2 regions of the Paenibacillus sp. J2R1T-4 genome follow, and region 2 is predicted to be linked to the other one. Evidence: riboswitches for the same ligand, from Rfam matches in the RefSeq annotation. Region 2 holds a riboswitch; the other holds the start of a gene.
The links. A riboswitch is a leader RNA that binds a small molecule or an ion and turns the genes downstream of it on or off. The one in region 2 is predicted to bind thiamine pyrophosphate.
Positions count from the first base shown of each region.

Region 1: linked by a shared signal. The riboswitch ahead of AC58QD_RS14265 (ThiF family adenylyltransferase) and the one ahead of AC58QD_RS23495 (ECF transporter S component) in region 2 are both predicted to bind thiamine pyrophosphate.

Region 1 covers NZ_JCAUBA010000007.1:170,058-180,804, reverse strand. The annotation lists gene AC58QD_RS14275 (extracellular solute-binding protein) at 1-1,307, opposite strand, end outside; gene AC58QD_RS14270 (type 2 periplasmic-binding domain-containing protein) at 1,758-3,404, opposite strand; TPP riboswitch at 3,772-3,882, shown strand; gene AC58QD_RS14265 (ThiF family adenylyltransferase) at 3,988-5,016, shown strand; gene thiE (thiamine phosphate synthase) at 5,056-5,712, shown strand; gene thiS (sulfur carrier protein ThiS) at 5,696-5,893, shown strand; gene AC58QD_RS14250 (thiazole synthase) at 5,901-6,683, shown strand; gene thiO (glycine oxidase ThiO) at 6,720-7,865, shown strand; gene thiD (bifunctional hydroxymethylpyrimidine kinase/phosphomethylpyrimidine kinase) at 8,286-9,152, shown strand; gene AC58QD_RS14235 (NUDIX domain-containing protein) at 9,432-9,989, opposite strand; gene AC58QD_RS14230 (ABC transporter ATP-binding protein) at 10,154-10,747, opposite strand, start outside.
Region 2 covers NZ_JCAUBA010000016.1:113,341-124,087, forward strand. The annotation lists gene AC58QD_RS23460 (helix-turn-helix domain-containing protein) at 1-356, opposite strand, end outside; gene AC58QD_RS23465 (hypothetical protein) at 507-668, shown strand; gene AC58QD_RS23470 (hypothetical protein) at 701-1,360, shown strand; gene AC58QD_RS23475 (hypothetical protein) at 1,427-1,726, opposite strand; gene tenA (thiaminase II) at 1,781-2,443, opposite strand; gene AC58QD_RS23485 (energy-coupling factor transporter transmembrane component T family protein) at 2,473-3,276, opposite strand; gene AC58QD_RS23490 (ABC transporter ATP-binding protein) at 3,267-4,712, opposite strand; gene AC58QD_RS23495 (ECF transporter S component) at 4,766-5,350, opposite strand; TPP riboswitch at 5,445-5,551, opposite strand; cyclic di-GMP riboswitch class I at 5,667-5,774, shown strand; gene AC58QD_RS23500 (hypothetical protein) at 5,842-6,090, shown strand; gene asd (archaetidylserine decarboxylase) at 6,214-7,002, shown strand; gene AC58QD_RS23510 (mannosyltransferase family protein) at 7,170-8,492, shown strand; gene AC58QD_RS23515 (NUDIX hydrolase) at 8,564-9,043, opposite strand; gene AC58QD_RS23520 (aminotransferase class I/II-fold pyridoxal phosphate-dependent enzyme) at 9,288-10,598, shown strand; gene AC58QD_RS23525 (phospholipid carrier-dependent glycosyltransferase) at 10,706-10,747, opposite strand, start outside.

The DNA.
Region 1 (10,747 bases), on a different contig from region 2:
CCGATGTTGATGTTGCCGGCAATTCCTGCATAAATATCCAGGAACTTTCCTTGATCGGAAATATCACGTTTGTATGCCGCAGGATCAATAGTGATTTTTTTACCTTCTTTTTTATAATGAGTGCCTTCTTGACCATAGTGTGTCAGCAGGAAGCCTTCTTCACCTACGAGCCAGTCCATAATCTCTACAGTACGTTGAATTTTGTTTGCAGGAGCTTTGGCACTGAATAGGAAAGGTGTACCTGGAAGCGCTTGATAGCTCGCTCCATTCGTATTTTCGATGTGGAACGGCTGCCAATCAACGGTTTGAACACCTGTTGTATCTTTTGTCTTTTTCTGTATGCTATTCGCTGCATTATCGAAGGCATGAGTACGGTTGCTGGAGTAGAAAATACCGATTTTGCCTTGTGCCGCTTTATCCCATTGTACGCCAGGCTTGTTGAGGAACCAGTCCGGATCAACTACACCAAGAGCGATAGTTTTCTTAATGTCATTGAGCACGTTCTGAGTCCGGATATCGCTGCCTGCATCGATGAATTTGTCGCCTTCAACAAACAAACCAGGACCCAGGTTGTGCTTATACCATTCTGGGAAGTCCTTTGGTATTGAAGTACCGTTACCAGCCATCGAAAGCCCGTACGTATCGTTCTTACCGTTACCGTCTGGATCTTTGGTAGTGAACGCTTTCATAACTTCAATCATTTCGTCATAATTCGTAGGCATTTTCAGGCTTAACTTGTCAAGCCAGTCTTTCCGAACATAATAGGAGAAATATTGCTCTTTGTTGAAGATTACCGGTGCACGCATGAACACGTTCTGTACGCCATAACGCTTCATTTCGTCTTGGCTCAGCCAGTATTTGAAATAATTAGGCATTGTAGTTGGCGTTACATAGTTCGTCATATCCGCTACTGCTTTGTCCAAGATATAAGTGTTGGATTCAGCTCCGCCTGTTTGGAACATATCAGGAGCATCGCCGGAAGCAAGCTTCAGGTTCAGCTTTGTCTGATAATCCGTTGTGCTGTAGACCATGTATTCCATGTTAAGAGTCACGTTGAATTTCTCTTCAATCTTTTTCTTAACAAAGTCTTTGTCTGCAGCAGGAAGCTTGGAATCATTAGTAGGAACTGTAATCATCCAGTTCAGCGTCAGCTTTTCCTTTGGAGCTACTGTTGGAGCCGAGCTGGCACCAGGGGATTTAGATGGTGATGATGACGATGTTGGAGTTTCTTCTTTGGCTCCGCAAGCGCTTACTACCATGGCCGAAACCATCGATAAAGCTACGATCTGACTAAATCTCTTCTTCAATAAAATGACCTCCCGGAAATCGATAAATGTAGATTAGTTTGTTTGTTAGAGACGCAATAACATCAATTTCAATCTGAATACAACGCTTTCAGAAATCGCTTACATAAAACATTTTCATTAGGTGCACATCACCTCCTACAAAAGTATACAAGCCTATTTAATGTAATTATAGGTTGGATATATCTGTATATTACATGTATGAAGCTTTCAAGCATATAGCCTGTTACTATCCTGTATAGTACCTATACTATATCATAATGGTTTGTCTAGGCAACTATCTTTTTTCAATCTTTTCTTTCAGCTTCTCTATCAGTTGAAAGAACCCTTGATGCTGCAGGAAAGTTACGACTCCGTTCACGCCGAGAGCGGATTTGTTACCCAGTGCTGGTATAGCTTACCATAACTTAAATAAAGGCATCCAGAAAATTCCGGATGCCTCTTCATTATTAATCAGTCTGTCTTGAACACAACTTTTTTCCCAAGAGCTGTAGAAACCTGTTCACCGTATGCATCGAAGATTGCCTTCGCTTTATAAGTATCCAACAATTCCGTTAAATACTTCGGCCAGTTGCTTGAATCTTTCTCTTCAAACAGAACTTTCACTTGTTTGGCGCGCATCTGAGTACGGTAAGAGCCAATATCTAAACCAACTGGCGGTACAACGTTAGTACCAAGCACATAGAATTTGTTCTTTTTCATCACTTCAAGGATAGCGCGGTCATGATCGGTTTCGCTTGGATTAATAATATTAATTCCTATCGCACGAGATGGGTCCTTGACGTTATAACTGGCTACACTGCCCCATACTTCCGTAAAGTTGCCATTGTCGCCGATATCCTTCTTGATAGCATCAGGAATAAGCGTTATATTCTTGCCATCCTTCTTGTAGTGAGTACCCTCTTTACCTATGTTTGCCAGAAGATAACCTTCCTCGCTCGACAACCAATCAATAATTTCAATTGTGCGTTCAATTTTCTTAGGGTCTGCTTTTGCATTAAACAGGAATGGGACTCCCGGGAGCGGTTCATACGAAACAGGTAGATCCCCGGCCACATGAAATGCTGCAAACTCAGCCTTTTGATTCCCGGTCACTTCGCGAGTCTTCTTCTGAAAACTGCTAGCGGAATTGTCAAATGCGACGTCACGAACAGCGGAATAGAAAATCCCTACTTTACCTTGTTGAACTTTTGTGGCAGCATCGCCTGCTTTATTAAGGAACCAATCGGGATCGACCACTTTCAGATCAATCGTTTTACGAATATCATCAATTACTTTTGCGGTGCGAAGGTTAGTCCCGCTATCGATGAAATTGTTGTCTTTGTCAATAAAGAAGCCTGGTACCAAGCCATTTTTATACCATTCAGGGAAATCACCCGGGATTGATGTGCCTGAACCGGCTGTTGTAAAGCCATATGTGTCGTTTTTACCGTTACCATCCGGATCGTTTAACGTAAAAGCCTTCATAACAGCGATCATTTCATCGTAATTGGTTGGCACTTTTAGCTTAAGGCTAGGATCCTTCGCATTCAGAGCATCAATCCAGTCTTTCCGCACATAGTAGGAAGCATAAGAGGCTTTCTCGAATGGAACTGGGGCCCGCATGAACTTACCGCCTACTTGGTAACGCTTCATCTCTAAATCGCTCACCCATTTGAAATAATTGGGCATTTTTGCCGATGTAACGTAATTGGTTAAATCCGCTACCGCACCATCAGTTACGTATTTGGTCGTTGCAGTTCCTTCTGCATGGAAAAAGTCCGGTGCGCTGCCAGAAGCTAACAACATATTCAGCTTGTTCGTGAAATCGGGTCCAATAGACATATAATCAAGCTTGATCTCAACGTTAAACTTTTCTTCAATTGCCTTCTTAATAAAATCTTTATCTGCGGACGGAAGGCTTGATGTAGTGGTTGGAACCCCTATCATCCAGTTAAGGCTCAGTTTTTCCTTAGCAGGTGCTTTCGGTGTTCCAGTTGCTGCTGAGGTACCCGCTGGAGTTGGGGAAGCGGTATTCGAATCTTCTTTGTTGCCGCAAGCGCTTACTATTAGTGCAGAAACCATGGATAAGGCAATAACCTGACCAAATCTCTTCTTCAATGCAATGACCTCCCTGAAATCAATAAATGGTTGAATCGTATAATTTGCTAGTCGATCTAATGGATGACTTACTTCGGCTTTCAGTAATCGCTTACAGAAAGCAAATTCAAAAGTTTTCACGTCACCTCCAACAATAAGTAAGAGCTGAATATAAGACAGGTTATAGAAATATCTGTATAATACCTGTATACTTAGTTCCTTTATGTATTATACATAGAACAAAATAGTTTGTCGAGATACCTTTCTAAGTTTTCTGTAATCTATTGCTTGGACCAACGCTGCATTGACAAACAGGAAGGCTAGTTGTAAGGTGGAAGTAAATGAATCGACCTTCGCTTGGCGCTGTAACTATTGAAGACACGCCCAGCATTGTCACTAGGGGAGCCTGCTCTTACAGGCTGAGATGAAGGTAGATGCCTTCGAACTCTTTGAACCTGATCTGGTTGAAGCCAGCGTAGGAAAGTGGATAAAGGCGGCATATGACCGTCTGCATGACAGAACCGTGCATCCGCCCTATTCGGGGCGGTTTTTTTGTATGACCATTAGAATGACTTAGGCCTTTCATGCTTGAGGAGGAGATCGTATGAGTAACCACGCAGATTCCAATGAACGTTATTCACGCCAAATGTTATTTGGTCCAATTGGTACGAACGGCCAGTCACAGCTTGCCCAATCTTCCGTCTTGATTGTCGGCATGGGAGCCCTTGGAACTGTTCTGGCTAACCATATGGTCCGATCAGGTGTTGGACGTGTCCGATTCGTTGATCGTGATTATGTTGAGATGAGCAATCTGCAAAGGCAGATGTTGTACGACGAAGAGGATGTGAAGCAAGCCCTTCCCAAGGTTGTAGCTGCCGAGCGTAAGCTGCGAAACATTAACTCTTCTGTGCAGCTCGAACCCGTTGTTTCAGATGTTACGGCTGCCAATGCGGAGCAATTAATAGAAGGCATGGACCTAGTACTGGATGGAACGGACAACTTCCAAACCCGTTTCACTATGAATGACGCTTGTTATAAACACCGAATTCCATTCGTATATGGAGGAGCTGTAGGCTCGCGTGGAATGAGCGCTGCCTTCGTTCCAGGTGTCACACCGTGCTTACGTTGTCTGATCCAGCCTGGGGAAGGAACAGCGGAAACATGTGACCGCGTTGGTGTCCTCTCCCCCGTCGTCGATATCGCTGCTTCCTATCAGGCAATTGAAGCGTTGAAATTGTTAGTTGGCGCGACTCAAGCAAGACGGACGACCTTGCTTACATTCGATATATGGAACAATTATCATTTTGAAATGAAATGCGGGGAGCCAAAACCGGATTGTCCGACTTGCGGTACGCATGAGTATCCGTCACTCCAACCCGGAGCAGCTAATGAAGTTGCTTCCTTGTGCGGAAGAGAGACGGTACAGATTCACCTCTCCTCTTCTTTTGATTTGGAGGAATGGGAAAACCGATTGATAGCAACGGCGAAGGTGGAGCGCAATCCCTTCTTACTGAAGGCTCACCTGCCCGAAGGCGAACGAATTGTGTTATTCCCCGATGGCCGTGTCCTCATACAAGGAACGGATGATCCAGTGCGAGCGAAAACGTTGTATGCCCGGTATATTGGAATGTAGCATGTTTCTTCTTTTAAGAGATTAGGAGGTTTAGTGCGAATGAAAGATTTCAAATTATATGTAATCACAGGCGAATCGTTTCATCCTGAACGACCTTTATTGGAAGTAATGGAGCAAGCGATCATCGGAGGAGCCGATATCATCCAGCTCCGTGACAAGTCCAGCTCCAAACGCGATATATTGATTAAAGCACGCGGTCTGCGAGAGCTAACTCGCCGTTACGGGGTCACTTTTATTGTTAACGATCATATCGATATCGCTTTGGCTGTGGATGCCGACGGTATTCATCTGGGACAAGATGATCTGCCTATTGCTGAGGCTCGTAAGATCGTAGGTCCGGATAAATGGATTGGTATCTCTACACATGCCATAGAAGAAGCGCGGGAGGCCGAACGGGAAGGCGCCGATTATATCGGAGTAGGACCGGTATTCGAAACTAAGAGCAAAGTGGATGTCGTTGCGCCAGTGTCGACCGATTATGTATTTCAGGTTGCAGCAGAGATTAAGATCCCGTTCGTGGCGATTGGCGGCATTAAGCTGCACAATATTGATCAAGTATTAGATGCAGGGGCAACGCGGATTTGTGCGATTAGTGAAATTGTAGGCAGTCAGGATGTTGCAGGAATAAGCGCTGCTTTTCTTGAGCGGATTGAGCAAGCTGACAGCAGGAGGTATCAAGATGGACATTTGGGTTAATGGAAGTAAAAAAGAGATTACAGTCTCCACCGTTGAGCAATTGCTCCAATCCTATGGAATGGAAAGCAAGCTCGTGGTAGTAGAGATTGATGGACAAATTATACAGCGGGAGCAATGGCCCTCCACGGAGTTAACGGAAAATATGAAGGTTGAGCTTGTTCATTTTGTAGGAGGAGGTTGACAGCGATATGGCTACTCACGATCAGTTGATCATAGGCGGAAAAACATTGAGCTCGCGCTTCTTCTTGGGCACCGGCCGTTATCCGAACCCTTATGTGCAACAGCAGGCAATTGCTGCTTCCGGCGCGGAGGTACTCACCTTCGCCATTCGCCGTATTAATCTGGAATCGCCGGATGACGATTCCATTCTTCAGCACTTGGAAGAACGGGTATACACGTTCCTTCCTAATACTTCTGGCGCACGGACGGCGGATGAAGCCGTTCGATTGGCTCGGCTCGCGCGCGCATCCGGCCTGAGCGACTGGATCAAGGTCGAGATCAGCGCGTCTGAGAAGACGCTTCTGCCCGACCCGATCGAGACGCTTAAGGCAACGGAGACGCTAGCGCGCGAAGGGTTTATTGTGCTGCCGTACACGTCCGACGACCCGGTGCTATGCCGCCGGCTCGAGGAAGCGGGAGCGGCAGCCGTTATGCCCGGCGGCTCGCCGATCGGCACAGGGCTCGGTATTCTCAATCCCTACAACTTGGGATTGATTATTGAAGAGTCCGGCGTACCGATCATCGTTGACGCTGGACTTGGTTCGGCGCAGGACGTAGTCCAAGCGATGGAGCTTGGCGCAGCGGGTGTATTGATGAATACACCCGTGGCCAAAGCCAAAGATCCGGTACGTATGGCGGAAGCGATGAGACTTGCCATTGATGCAGGTCGATTGTCGTACTTGGCCGGACGTATTCCGAAGAAGCGTTATGCATCAGCTAGCAGCGGCTTAGAAGAATGGGTGGTCAAGTAGTTGACTTATTAATTGAACAGAAAGCGTGAATAAACTATGGCAGACCACTTGCTTGTAATTGGCGGCGGTGTAATCGGATTATCATGTGCTTATGAGTTAAGAAAGCGCGGTTATCAAGTAACTGTAGCGGAACAACATCAGTGCGGAGGGCAAGCTTCAGGAGCAGCAGCCGGAATGCTTGCTCCTTTTTCGGAGAATAGCGAGCAACCTGACACTTTTTTCCAATTGTGCTTGGATAGTCTCAAGCAATATGAAGAGTGGCAGCAAGAAATACGTGAAGTGTCAGGAATGGAATTTGAATATTCACGCACAGGCAGCTTATACGTATACTTCCATGAGGCAGATCGCTTGGCCATGGAATCTCGTCAGATGTGGCAGCAGCCTTATGGTGCCGATGCAACCATCCTGACAGGCGATGAGCTGTTCCAGCTAGAGCCTGGATTGTCACGATCTGCACTTGGAGCTCTCTATTATCCACATGAGACTCATGTGTATGCTCCGCATTATGTAAAAGCATTAGAACAAGCTTGCCGGAATCTGGGCGTCGTTATATATGAGAATGCTGGGGCCCTCTCTATGGAAGAGGATACTTCTTCTGATCAGGGAGCAGTTAGGGTGACACTGGAGTCCGGCACGATTCTGCATGCTGACCGGTTAGTATTGAGCACTGGGGCTTGGTCCGGACAATGGGAGGAAGCATGGGGTGTTCGAATGCCGGTATACCCTATTCGCGGTCAAATATGCGCTTATGAGTCATCTGCAGTAGGTCCGGTTCGGCATATGGTATTTTGCAGTCAAGGCTATATGGTCGGAAAAGCGAACGGAACCGTAGTATGCGGAGCTTCCGAAGATGTTGCCGGCTTCAACACAACGGTAACCGCCAAAGGATTGGCACGGCTCGAGAGCTGGAACAGCAAGCTGATGCCATCGCTAAAGGAGCACACCCCGTTCCACCAGTGGGCAGGCCTGCGGCCTGCCACGCAGGATGGGTGGCCGCTAATAGGCAAAGCACCTCAAGCGAAGCATGTGTTGTTTGCGGTCGGACATTATCGGAATGGTATTCTTCTTAGCCCAGCGACAGCCAGGCTTGTTGCTGATCTTGCAGATGAGCAATCTAGTTATTATGAGGAAGCGAGGCTGGAGCAGTACCGTTTGGCTTTCGCGCCGAATAGATTTGCCTAAGTTGCTGTTCAAGTCCCCCGGAGGTCGGAGTACCACGAGGCGTTCCTTTTCCAAATTAAATGAGTTAATAGACTATCTTGCTACTAATCTGTAAGTAGATTAAGCAAATTTGGCGGCCGCTTCTGAGAGAGCCAGTGTTTCTATGGGTTATTTGAGCGGAATTGGAGATTTTTTTGGAATAGCCATTTTTCCTATTGGTTATTTTTATGATTTCGGCAATAATCGGATCAACTCACAAGAATAAGGGATAGCTGGATTGGCTATTTGGGCGCAATGAAACCGAATTATTCAAATAACCTGTAGTAACATGGCTTATCCGTAACAAGTGACGTTCGATTTAAGCCCGAACCTGGTAAACATACCTCGATCGCAGAAAACGAACCGTCAACAACGTCAAACTTAGAAGGAGTCTGGTGTGTGATGATGAGCCCAGCAAACCCAACCATTCCAACAGAACATATTCCCAGAGCGCTTACGATTGCCGGCTCGGATTCTGGCGGCGGGGCTGGTATTCAAGCCGATTTAAAAACGTTCCAGGAGCTTGGGGTGTTCGGAATGAGCGCCATTACCGCCATTACCGCTCAGAACACATTGGGTGTTCAGCATGTATTGGCAATCCCTGTAGAAACCATAGCGCAACAGCTAGATTCTGTTCTGTCTGATATTGGGACTGATGCTGTGAAGACGGGTATGCTGTTCTCTGCAGATATTATCCTTCTAGTAGCGCAAAAAGTACGTGAATATGGGGTCGAAGGCAATCTTGTCGTAGACCCTGTAATGATTGCCAAAGGCGGCGCCTCCTTGCTGCAAATCGAAGCCATACAAGCACTCCGCACTGAGCTGCTCCCGCTAGCGGCAGTGGTAACCCCGAACTTGCCTGAGGCTTGCGCCCTGCTCGGCTTGCCTGGCATAGACAGCATCGATGCGATGATTGATGCAGCTCGGCAGCTGCATACGCTTGGTCCCCGCTTCGTGCTGCTCAAAGGCGGTCACCTCGAAGGTGACGAAGCCGTTGACGTGCTGTTCGACGGGTCGGAAGCGGCTCTGTTCCGCTCCCCTCGCATCAACACCCGTCACACGCACGGCACAGGCTGCACGACCGCGTCGGCCATAGCCGCCGGTCTTGCCAAGGGGCTGCCGATGGCTGCCGCTGTGAGCGAAGCCAAGCGCTTCGTCACGGCGGCCATCGGCGCAGCCCTGCCACTCGGGCGCGGGATCGGCCCGACGAACCATGCCGCGTACCGCCTGCAGGCGTCAGCGGACGAGGGCCGCTCATCAAGGCGATGATACATCAAATAGTTTTATATCGTCTTTATACACCTTAAAAGTGAACTCAGCTGCAGAATGTTTCTGTAGAACGGAAATTCCGCTTTGGAGATGAACTCAGCTACCGAAAGTTGCTATAGCGCGGAAAATCCGCTTTAGAGATGATCTCAGATGCAGAAAGTTTGCAGTAGCGCGGAAAATCCGCTTTAAAAAAGTGAATTCAGCTGTCGGAAGTTTGCAAGAAGGACCTGGCCATTGGCCAGGTCCTTCTTACATCTGTTCTATACTCGCGTCCATCCCTTACACACGAAACAAGGCACATCCATCAATTGGCACACATGGCTCATTGTCCAGGTTTAATCCAACTGAACGGCCGTTGTTTGCCACATCGAGGAGCCAACGAGTAAAGTTAGCTACCTTCATTCCTTCTATCTCTTCCATACTGAAAAATCCGGCTGCATCGACTTCCACATTGTCTGGTCTAGGCTCACCACCGACGTATTCCATAGAGAAAGCGACGTAAAGGTTATGAATACTTCTCGGTTGATCGCGAACAGCTACGATATTAGTTACAACTGCTTCAACGCCAGCCTCCTCCAACACTTCACGCTCGATCGTTTTGGTAAACAGCTCTAGCTGCTCAATGTAACCGCCTGGATTCGTCCAATTCCCTTTTCCCGGATCTTGTGCCCTGCGTACAAGCAAATATTTGCCGTCTCTCTCCACCAAAGCGCCTACACCGATACTATAATTGCCCCAGTGCACGTAACTGCACTCCGTACATGCTTTGCGCTCCTCGCCATCAACAACTCTTAGCTCTAAAGCTGCACCGCATGACATACAAAATTTCGCATCCATCTACTTTCACCTTCGTCTCGATGTGATCAGAACCTTGACCTATTATACACCGAACGAGCCGTTTGGGCAGTAAAAATGTAAGGCCATTCCCCAGTAAAAGCAATCTAATACAGATCAACTGACAATTGATGTGCAGCCTCACCAAAGTATAACGCTCATCACTGTTAGACAACTTTTTCCATAGGTGTTTCATCCAACTGTGAATACACCAGCTTTTTATAAATGGTGTCTCCCCTCATGAGTTCGCTATGGGTTCCTTGCTCGGCGACTCGCCCCTCATGCATCACATAGATCAAGTCCGCATTCTGTACGGTCGAGAGCCGGTGGGCAATAATAATCGTTGTAAGGCCGCGGCGAAGCTCGTCGATTTGCTTTTGAACCTGCCGTTCGGTCTCGAGATCAAGCGAAGAGGTGGATTCGTCTAGAATAAGTATTTCGGTTCTGGCGAGTAATGCCCGTGCAAGCGCAAGCCGTTGCTTCTGTCCGCCTGACAAATTGATGCCGCGCTCGCCCAGCTCTGTATCATAGCCCTTGCTAAGAGACCGCACGAATGGATCAATGCTGGCCAGCTCGCATGCTGCTCGCATCTCTTCCTCGGACTTCTCCCTTCCCATCAATACGTTGTTGCGTATCGTATCCGGGAAAAGATAGGGCTCCTGGAATACGACCGACAGTCTATCCATCCACGATGTTCGGTGAACCTGCTGCAGCGGCATCCCATTCACCCTGATACAACCGCTGTCAGGCTCATAAAACTG
Region 2 (10,747 bases):
TTCGAGCTGCCGCTGTCGTACTTCTCACGCTTTTCCTTCAGCAATCGGAACATCTCCAGACTATCCTTCAGATGACGCGCCTCATCTGCTGTTAATTCTTCCATCTCACCATCGATGTATACCATAGGCTTGGCATAGGGCTCGTCCGATATTGGCTTAATCTCACCAAGCACTAGCCAGTCCAGCGATACATCGTATAACTGACAAATCTTCATTAACGTATCATTATCCGGCTGAGACTTATCGTTCTCATATTTGGAGATCGTTGTAAAATTCAATCCAAGGAGTTTGGACACCTCATGTTGGGTCAACCTTTTGCTGTTTCTAGCTCGTTTCAAGCGGGCACCGAACGTCATGATAGTCTCACCTCTGCCCCTCAGTATAAAACATTTGAAATTTCTTCAAAATAATGTTGCCGATTATTCTATTGTTGGTTTATAATTTGAAGTATATGCTAGGATTATATGGGAATTATTGATAGTTTCCATCAAAAAAGGAGAGTTGAGATGTTATTAATGACTGTGAACGACCCTATGTTCAAATGGTTTCTATTGTTGGGTGCTGTTACGTTTACCCTGTGCATTGTGCTTGAAATCCGTTATCGCCGCAAGCAAAAGCAGCAAGCACTTCTGCCCGAACAACAGCAACATGATCGGCATGAGCCTTAATTGCTTTAGCACAACCTTGCAGGAGGAGTGACATGCAGCAGCACTACAACAATGATAGTCAGGCGCAGCAGTACGAACAATTCTATGATCAGAATAATCCTAACAGGCGAGGAGAACTATTAGACCTAGAGGAAGCGATGCGAACAGCTCTTCATTCGAGGGATGTTCTAGAAATCACCAGCGGATCCCGTTATTGGACACAACGTGCCACACCTGCAGTGAACCGCATTACAGCAATCGAGATCTCAAGCAGCATGCAGCATTCTGCTCTTTCTGCCTCTCTTCTGACGGATTCTACGGTTTCAGACAAGGGTGACACTTATGAGTGGAGCAAAGTTCCAGGAATTTTTAATGCGGGTATGGCGAACTTCTGGCTCTCCCAAATTCCAATACAACATATTCCGAGCTTTCTGAATCAGTTTCACACGAGAATTGGTCATGGCGCAGTCGTTTTTATTTCAGACAATGTGTATTCCCAACATACTGGAGGCGAATTGATACAACATCCTGGGGGGCAGAGCTCCTATAAGTTTCGAACCTTATGCAGCGGCACCAAATTCGAAATGTTAACTGATTATTATTTGGAAGACCAATTGTTGTTATATTTCGGACCCTATACACAGGAGCTTCGGATCCATGTAGGCGACTCCATCTGGTGGCTTACTTACACGGCTCATTCGTGTCATACATAGGCGTGACAACAACAAACAAGGGCGGCTCCAGTCATAAAAGACCATCTTACTGGTCTTTATGCCTGGTTAGCCGCCCTTCCTATATTCTCTCAACAAACCTAACAATAATCGGTACAATCCATACAAACCAACATAGGCGGAAGCCCACAGAAACAAGTTGTTGTGAAGTACTTTATGGACATCTGTCGTAAATACTGTATCATTCGAAACCGACTGTTGTACTGCGAAAGCAATTGTGATTGAGACAACAAATGCACAGATAATCACCAATAGATCTAACACTCTCTTGATTTTGATGGACACCCACTGAAGTACGATGAAAAGAAGCGGAACTGTAAGAGTGCCTATCGCGATTAGGACCTTCATGTCTATCACCTCATCACAAGCATAGACAGAAAGTCCGTTCTTAATACAGCCTTGCTATACAGACCACTTTTCTTGACGGTACGCCATCTCCCAGAAGTGGTATTCATACTTGCTGCTAATTACAAAATGCTGATTCATTCGTGCCCGTTCATTCGGATGAACTTGCTCCGCGATCATGTCTAGACGATCGATCTGCTCCTGAACCGTTTCTCTGAATCGCTCCGAACCATATGTTCCAATCCATTCTCGATAAATAGGTTCCTCGGGCTCTGCCCCTTTAAGACGATCGCCAATCTCCAGATACAGCCAGTAGCACGGCAGCATAACCGCAACAATATCGCCAATGTGGCCGGTATACGCGGCACGCAGCAAGTGGGATGTATAAGCGTATGCGGTAGGAGAAGGGATGAAGGATTGTTTCTCTTCCGGCGTAATGTTCAACAATCGAGAGAATTTCTCATGCATAGCCAATTCCGTTGTGTAAGTCCCCTGAATATGAGCTGCCATTCGTCCAGATGTATGCAGATCATGAGCTTTCGCGGCTCCCAATCCCTGAACCTGGGCGAATACGGATAAGTAATAGGAGTCATTCAGAATGTAATAACGAAAGCAATCGAGCGGAAGAGTTCCGTCCGCAATTCCCAATACGAAGGGATGACGGAAGCTAGCCTCCCAGCTGTCTTTTGAAGCAAGCCTTATTTGATCTGTAAATTTCATTAAGTGTCAAGTCCTCTCTTCGAACGGCATTATCCGTTATAACGTACATCTGTAATGGGAACAAAAGGGTGCTGCCATCCAAGCCGGATCGCTGCTGCCCCTAACAGAAGCCAGTAAAGCACGAATGCTAGATCTGCGAATGAGAAGCCAATCCGATAATAATAGGTGCGTTCTCTTGACTGCGTGAATCGCTTGGCCTCCATGGCGATAGCAATCCGTTGTGCCCGCCGAATACTTTGTGCAAGCATAGGCACTGCGTATGCCTTGATCGTCGCGTACGGAGCCCTCCAGCTGCTGTGAGGCGGCACACCGCGAACAATCAGGGCATGGCGCAGAGTCTGGAACTCTTCCGCCATCATGGGCAGCAGTCTCAGGGCAGCCATGAAGCTATACGCATATCTGGGAGGTAGCCTGAGCTGCTGCATAAGCGAATAAAACAAGGAGACGGGCTTGGTCGTTAAAGCGAATAACAGACCGATCAGGGCAAAATGAAGAGATTTGAACCCGATATGCAAGCCTCGGTAAAAACTCTCCTCCGATATACGGATCAGCCCCCACTGGAACCATGTATTGTCGCCCAGTCCATAAAACATCATTGAAGACATCGAAGACACCACCAAAATGGCAGTTGGGATACTGAACAGCAGCAGCCTTCGCCAGGATTGTCCCGTATACCCGATAAACAGCAGCAAGGGAACGACCGCACCATACATCAATACATTCAGATTATGCTGCATCAATACAAACAAGAAGATAACTACAGCGACGAACAGCTTCAAAGAAGGATTAACACGATGCAGCCAGGTTTCGCGGTTGGTCCATTTTATATGCATAGGACAGGACCTCCTGCTTCTTGTTCATTATACTGCTCGTTATAAGCTTCAACCTTCATATCTTGAGCAAGACGGCCTTCACGGATGGTCCAGACCCTTGTGGAAAAATTCGTTACAATATAAGGATCGTGGGTAACCATGAGAATCGTTGTCCCACCTTGACGATGCCGCTCCAATTTCTCCAGAATGGCGAACGTATTACGTGCATCCTGACCGAATGTCGGCTCGTCCAATAGCAGCGCACGATGATGCTTAACAGCAGCGGCCGCAACACTGAGTCTTCTCTTCTGCCCCATAGATAGCTGATAAGGGTGATTATTCTTCCGTCCAGTCAGCTCGAACTCTTCAAGCGACTGCTCCACATACCGCTCAATATCCTGCTGATCCATAGAAGCCATCTGAAGGGTATATGCAATCTCAGCTTGCACCGAGTTCGTGACGAACTGGTATTCCGGATTCTGGAACACTAGCGCAAGTTCACGAGCCGGGCTGTCTGAGCGGCGTGTAACGGGCTGTCCGAGCAAAGTGTAATGACCAGTCGTGCGCAGCAGCTGCAGCAGCGCTAATAACATCGTGCTCTTCCCCGCTCCGTTCGCCCCGATGATAGAGATCCACTCGCCAGCATGCACTTGCACGTCTTGTACGAACAGCTTTTCCCGCTTACCGCGCAGAACGGTCCAATTGCTGAGCGTCAGCAATTCATGCTCGGGAGAAGCCGATTCAACCTTCTTGCCCTCCATTAGCTGTCGGTAACGTTCGCCCTGAAGGTAATCCTTCCATATACCAGGAATCCAGATTCCTTCTGCAGTTAATCGATTCCTCATCTCGGAGAAGACATCTTGTGTTGGGCCATCCGCAACTATTGTCGCTTGAGCATCCAGCACGACGACCCTGTCTACGAATTCGGCTATCTCATCAATTTTATGTTCGACGATAATCAAAGTCTTCCCGATCGTTGCTTCCTTCAGCGTATCCCACACCTGCTTCGTGCCGACATCATCGAGCAAAGCCGTCGGTTCATCCACGAACCATACTTCTGGCTCCAATGCCAACACACAAGCGATCGCCAACCTCTGCTTCATTCCCTGGGACAGCTCTTGGATCGGGGTATGAATGGATTCCAGACTCAATCCGACTCGAGATAGAAGCTCTGCAATCCTGGATGCCATCTTCTCTCGCGGCACTTGCAGATTTTCCAAGACAAAAGCTAGCTCTTCGTCCACATAAGGCATACAAAATTGGGTATCAGGATCTTGAAATACAAAACCCCACGACTGCGGAATCAGTTGCCGTTCACTCTTGATGGGCATCTCAACTGAATTCGGAATAATTCCTGTCAACACCTGGAGTAACGTTGATTTCCCGCAGCCGCTAGGACCAAGAAGCAATACTTTCTCCCCGCAACGGACGGACAAATCGAGATCACGGAATAACAATGATTGCCCTCCAGGAAAAGCAAGTCTCAGCTTCGCGACTGCCGCGGCTTCACTCATGGCCGGTTAAGCAGATCATAATCCGCTTTGCTTGGCGGGCGAACCAGATTCGTCACACCTGTTGCTTCCAATGCTTTTACTAAGTAGTAGGCGAATACACCACATATGATGACCGAACCTATCATACGAGAACCCAGAAGAATCGTTACATTCCAGAGCGATAGATCGTCAATATAATTGTAGTACAAATCCATCAGCAGAGATCCGACCGATGCTCCCACACCAGCTAACGAAGCAACAGCAAGCGAATGTTTCTTATACCGAAAAGCAGCAAATACAAGTTCTGCGAAAAGTCCTTGCAGAATTCCTGCCATAAAAACGGACACGCCCCACTCCGAACCCGTTACGAATTCACCGGATGCAGCAGCAAGCTCAGCAATAAGTGCAACACCAGGCTTCCGAATAATAAGAAATGCTACAGTTGCCGCCATGAACCACATCGGGTAGATGAGCTGATCCAACTGGAACCCCCACGGCTTCACAGCATAGTACAGAGGGGACCACAATTTGTACACAATCGCGAATACAACCGCAATGACCACCGTGACCAGAATATCAGTCAGCTTCAAAGATTTGAACATGAACTCTCACTCCTTCTTCTTCCATTAGATTATTGGGGTGGAACACAAAAAATCCACCCTCGCAGAGGGTGGATGACTATTCGATATTCATTCGAATGAGTACGTCCCACTTCCCTACGCTGGTACAAACCAGATCAGGTTCAAAGGGTCTAGGATGCAAGCATCCAGTCTCAGCCTTATCAGGCTCCCCTAGTGACACATTTATCTTAACATGCATTTCCATTTTGTCAATTACAACACTTTGCATTCGTCCTAATTGTCAATTAGTGACAAATTGACTTTTCATATGGTACTATAATTCTAACGTTTCGTGAATATTGATAAATGGCAAAACCGGCCGAAAGGCGGTGACGCAAATCCACGGATCTACAGGGCAGAAGGTCGTCTACTCGACACCTTGCTCCACGATAGCCGGGCTGCTCATAGGCGTCAGTCGTTGCCCCCGGCAGCGATTGTATTTATGATCATGCCTGTTTGTGAGGAGCGACTTGATGGAAGAATTAACTCGTTTAAAACGATTGATGTTATTGGTAACCAAGGATCTTATATCCAATTGCCGTTACTGTGTAGAAGTGTTCCCCGATCCCGATGACAAAACACCTATCCAGTGCATCAAGTACGCAGGCTGCTCCACTCCTATCAGCATTAACGCTGCAACCTGCCTCTCCTGTCAAGAATACAAAAAGACGGAACGTCTGTTTCAGTTACAGCTCGATTCCAATCCAGATACGGAACACTAATCATTCAAGCGGCCCAGTCAAGGTCGCTTTTCATGTTGCTATCTATTGATTTAGACTGCTTTCTGTGTCAATATTAGGCTGACGCAGTTTACCGATTACGAAAGAGTCAGGTGACCCCTTTTCATGAATCGACCCTTTTTCCGATTGTTAACTGAGCTTTCCTCACGAAAATGGATCTCCAGTATTACGGGTGCTTTTGCACAATCGAGTGCAAGCCGCGTCTTCATCCCCCGCTTCGCCAAACTATATGGTATTCGAACAGAAGATGCGGAAAAAGCAGTACATGAATACAGATCGCTTAATGAATTTTTCACAAGGAAGCTTAAACCCGGGCTACGCCCGATTCACGAGCACCCCGATTCACTTGTCAGCCCTGTTGATGCACTTATTACGGGGATGGGACGTATTGATTCTGGCCAATTGCTTAACGTGAAAGGGCAGGACTATACCATTGATGAGCTGCTCAATCGCTCTCCTCGTCAAGTCAATTATAAGAATGGCTATTACTTTGTGTTGTATTTGAGCCCGACCGACTATCACCGCATCCATTCTCCTGCAGCTGGAGTTATCGTGGAGAAGGAGCATGTCCCAGGCAAAGTGTATCCCGTCAACGATTTCGGTCTGACGCAGATGAAGCGTGTACTTAGCCGCAATGAACGTTTAATTACCTATATCGAGCATGAGTATGGCGAGTTAGCGGTGGTAAAAGTAGGCGCTATGAATGTGAGCAGTATCCGATATACCGAAGACCTGACGGATCAGCTAGAACGTGGAGGCGACTTGGCCTACTTCGAGTTCGGATCAACAGTAGTGCTCTTGACAGAGTCAGGTATTATGACTCCTCGCCAGGACCTGCAGGTCGGTTCCAAGGTTAGTATGGGCGAAGAGCTCGGAACGTTACACGTCAAATAAGCTCGAGTATTCCTGATGGCGCTTTTTGGAATGTACAAATAGCGAACGGTGCCCCTTACTCTATAAGGCTGGCACCTTTTTTTTCAAGTGAAACTTTTCCAGTATAATCAACGTCTTATAACGGGTGAACTCATCCAATACATATATAGAAAAAGGGTCAAACAAACATGGAATTATTGCCTGTACTCGTGAAAATATCAGCTATACTCATCGTTATTGTCAGTTTTGTCTTCCTATTGGGCAAAGCGGCAGGAGAATTAGGAATGTACGGCCGAATTGTGAAATCGGGAAGTTGGCTCAGTAAGCTTGTTTACAAGCAGCATCCAGTAACGGCATTTCAACCGCTTAGTCCGCTGCACATATGGAAACGAATCGCCGGCCTGTTCATTGTTACCCGGTTACTCATAATCGGCGCCTCTGTCAGCTATGCAGCTGCTACAGCGTCGGGCGAAGATATCCTTTGGATTCTGGGCGGGTGGTGGTTCGAATATGATTCCTACCACTACATCAATATTGCAATGAACGGTTATCAATCGACCGGACAAGATCAGAACCTCATTGTGTTTTATCCTCTTTATCCTTTTCTGATTAAACTGTTTCACTTCATCATTCCGAGTTATTATCTGGCTGCTATTGCAGTTTCTAACCTGTTCCTATTAATCGGGTTGTATTACTTGGTTCGGTTGGTGGAGTTGGAGTGGAGGGATTCAGAGCTAGCTTCGTCTACTGCCAAATATTTCTTGCTGTTCCCGTTCTCGTTCTTCTTCAGCATCATCTATACGGAATCCGTCTTTGTAACACTCTGCATTCTGAGCTTCTACTCCATGCGCAAGTCTCGATGGCTATTGGCCGGGGCATTCGGCATGCTGGCGGCGTTAACAAGAAACCAGGGTGTGCTGTTGGCAATTCCTATCGTAATAGAGATGGCCGTGCAGCAGAATTGGATAGCCTTATTAAAGGAAGGACGCATTCGTATTTGGCTGCGCGGTCTGTTCCCGGGCCTTATCGGTGCAATCCTTCCTGCGGTCGGTATTTTCATCTATTTGCTGATTAATAAGATCGTCAGCGGGGATTGGTTCCGATTCCTGTTTCATCAAGAAGACCATTGGGGACAGACTTTCGGCTTTTTTGCTGAGAATCTGGCGGAGCATATGCGCAGAGCCCTTACCTACAACAAGCCCCTGTTCAACGTCGGGGTATACTTACCGCAAATCATCCTGTTCTTCATATCGTTCGGGCTGTTGATCTATATGACTAACAAAATAAGACTCTCTTATGCCCTTTATTCCTTCTCCTACCTGATTATTTCATACTCAGCTAGCGCCCTACTGAGCGGAGCCCGTTACGTGAGCGGGATGTTTACGATTTATTTGTTCCTGGCGTATTTGTTCCACAAAGCCAATTCGAACCAACGCTCGTATATCGATTGGATCCTGTTGTTCTTCGTTTTGTTCTTCACCATCGTGTTCGGTTTGAACCATGTTTTCTGAATAAGAGCAGCCCCCGACATCAAGCAGTCGGGGGCTGTTCATTATAACCATATAGCGTTTGGTGTCTGGAATTACGAGTTCTTATAAGCTCTCCCCGTCACCAAATGGGTGATGCTCGGGACCTCTTGCTCTAACATGGCGAAGATCCCTTCCGGATAGACGGGCCGTTTCTTCAACTGAGATAACGAACGCCATACCAGCTTGACGGAGGAATGCTCCTTATGCCATAGCGGCTCTGGAATATCATTGGTCACAAGGAGCTCACAGCGGTGAATCAAAGTAACTTGATGATGCTCTTTGCCGTAATATTGGAAAAAATGCTCGTTCACAACCAACAATGCGCCTACCACAACCTCCAGGTCATACTCCTCCATAAATTCACGGATAATCGCTTCAGAAGCTGTCTCGCCATATTCCACAGTACCCCCTGCAAACCGATAGAACGATTCATCCTCGTCGCATTGTACAAGCACTTCCCGTTCTCCTGCCCGATCATGTGTCGATTGCCCCTGTCGGATCATTATGCCCGCCGCTCTAAGTTTCGGATTCATAGTAGCAAGCTCCTTTCGGACTAAAAGGACGAGTTCTCTCCTAGTCGAGTATTCCTATTCCTCTATTGTACATTACCATCGCACGGAAAGAAATTCTTGTTTGTTCCCTATAATGATCTGTATTGGTAAGTTTAATGCCTTCTATACCTTACAAGCTGCCTGTGCTTAGTGGTGACGCCTCCCATTACTAATGGTATAATAACGACTGAAGTCGATTGAAACCTACTGGAGGATGTTTAAAATAATGAACCCACTTGTGAAACAATTGAACCAGACGATTCAACAAGAAAACACACATGTATTTGACATGCTGTCCGGGCTTGGCAAAGCGATTTACTTTCCCAAAGAAGGCATCTTAAGTCAATCCGCTGAAGCTAAGGTAAAAGCAAAAGCTTACAACGCTACCATCGGAATCGCTCTCGAGGACGGCCAACCTATGCACCTCAAGGCTATTCAAGATACACTCAGCGCCTATGCACCCAAAGATTTGTACGAATACGCCCCTCCCGCTGGGAAGCCTGAGCTCCGCAAGGCATGGCGCGATAAGATGATCGTGGAGAACCCTTCCGTGCAAGGCAAAGGATTCGGCAATCCAGTCGTTACGAATGCCCTTACTCATGGCCTCAGCATTGTAGCGGACTTGTTCGCGGATGTGGGCGATGCTGTTATATTCCCTGATAAGAACTGGGAGAACTACGAACTGACCTTCGGCGTACGCCGAGGCGCTGAAATCGTTAACTTCCCTCTATATAATGACCAGAATACATTCAATGCTGATGCGCTTCGCGAAGCCATTCTTGCTCAAAGCAGCAAAGGCAAAGCGATTGTCATCCTCAATTTCCCGAACAACCCGACCGGCTACACACCTACTCCTGCTGAGGGCAAAGAAATCGTTGCTGCCTTGTTAGCCGGTGCTGAAGCGGGTATTAACATCGTAGCTGTTACAGACGACGCATACTTCAGTCTGTTCTTCGAAGATTCCGTGACCGAGTCCCTCTTCGGCCAACTGGCTAACCTTCATCCGCGTATACTCCCGATCAAGGTCGACGGAGCTACTAAGGAAGAGTATGTGTGGGGCTTCCGTGTTGGTTTCATCACATACGCAGCAGAAAGTGAATCCCTGCTTAGCGCATTGGAGCAAAAAACGACCGGCATTATCCGCGCGACGATATCCAGCGGACCTCACCCGTCCCAGACCTTCGTGCTGCGCGCGCTTCAGTCCCCTGACTTCGACCAGCAAAAGCTCGAGAAGTTCAATATTATGAAGGACCGTGCCAACCGTGTGAAGCAACTGCTCGACAGCGGCAAATTCGAAGGTGCATGGACGTACTATCCCTTCAACTCGGGCTACTTCATGTGTCTGAAGCTGAGCACAGTTGATGCCGAAACACTGCGTGTTCACTTGCTGAATGAGTACGGCATCGGCACCATCGCTCTTGGTGCTACTGACTTGCGCGTAGCCTTCTCTTGTATCGAGGCCGAACACCTGGAAGATCTATTCAACCTGATTCATAAGGGTGTACTTGATCTGGAGCAGCAGGCGGCGAGCAAGTAATATTATTGAAAAATCACAAGGACCTGACCGGAAATTAATCGGTCAGGTCCTTGGCGTTTAAGCTGAGTTACAGCAAAATTCATGCCTTTTTCTTCGCACGAGATCTATTAGAATATCCAACTCTGAAACCATCGCAACCCGTAGTTCAC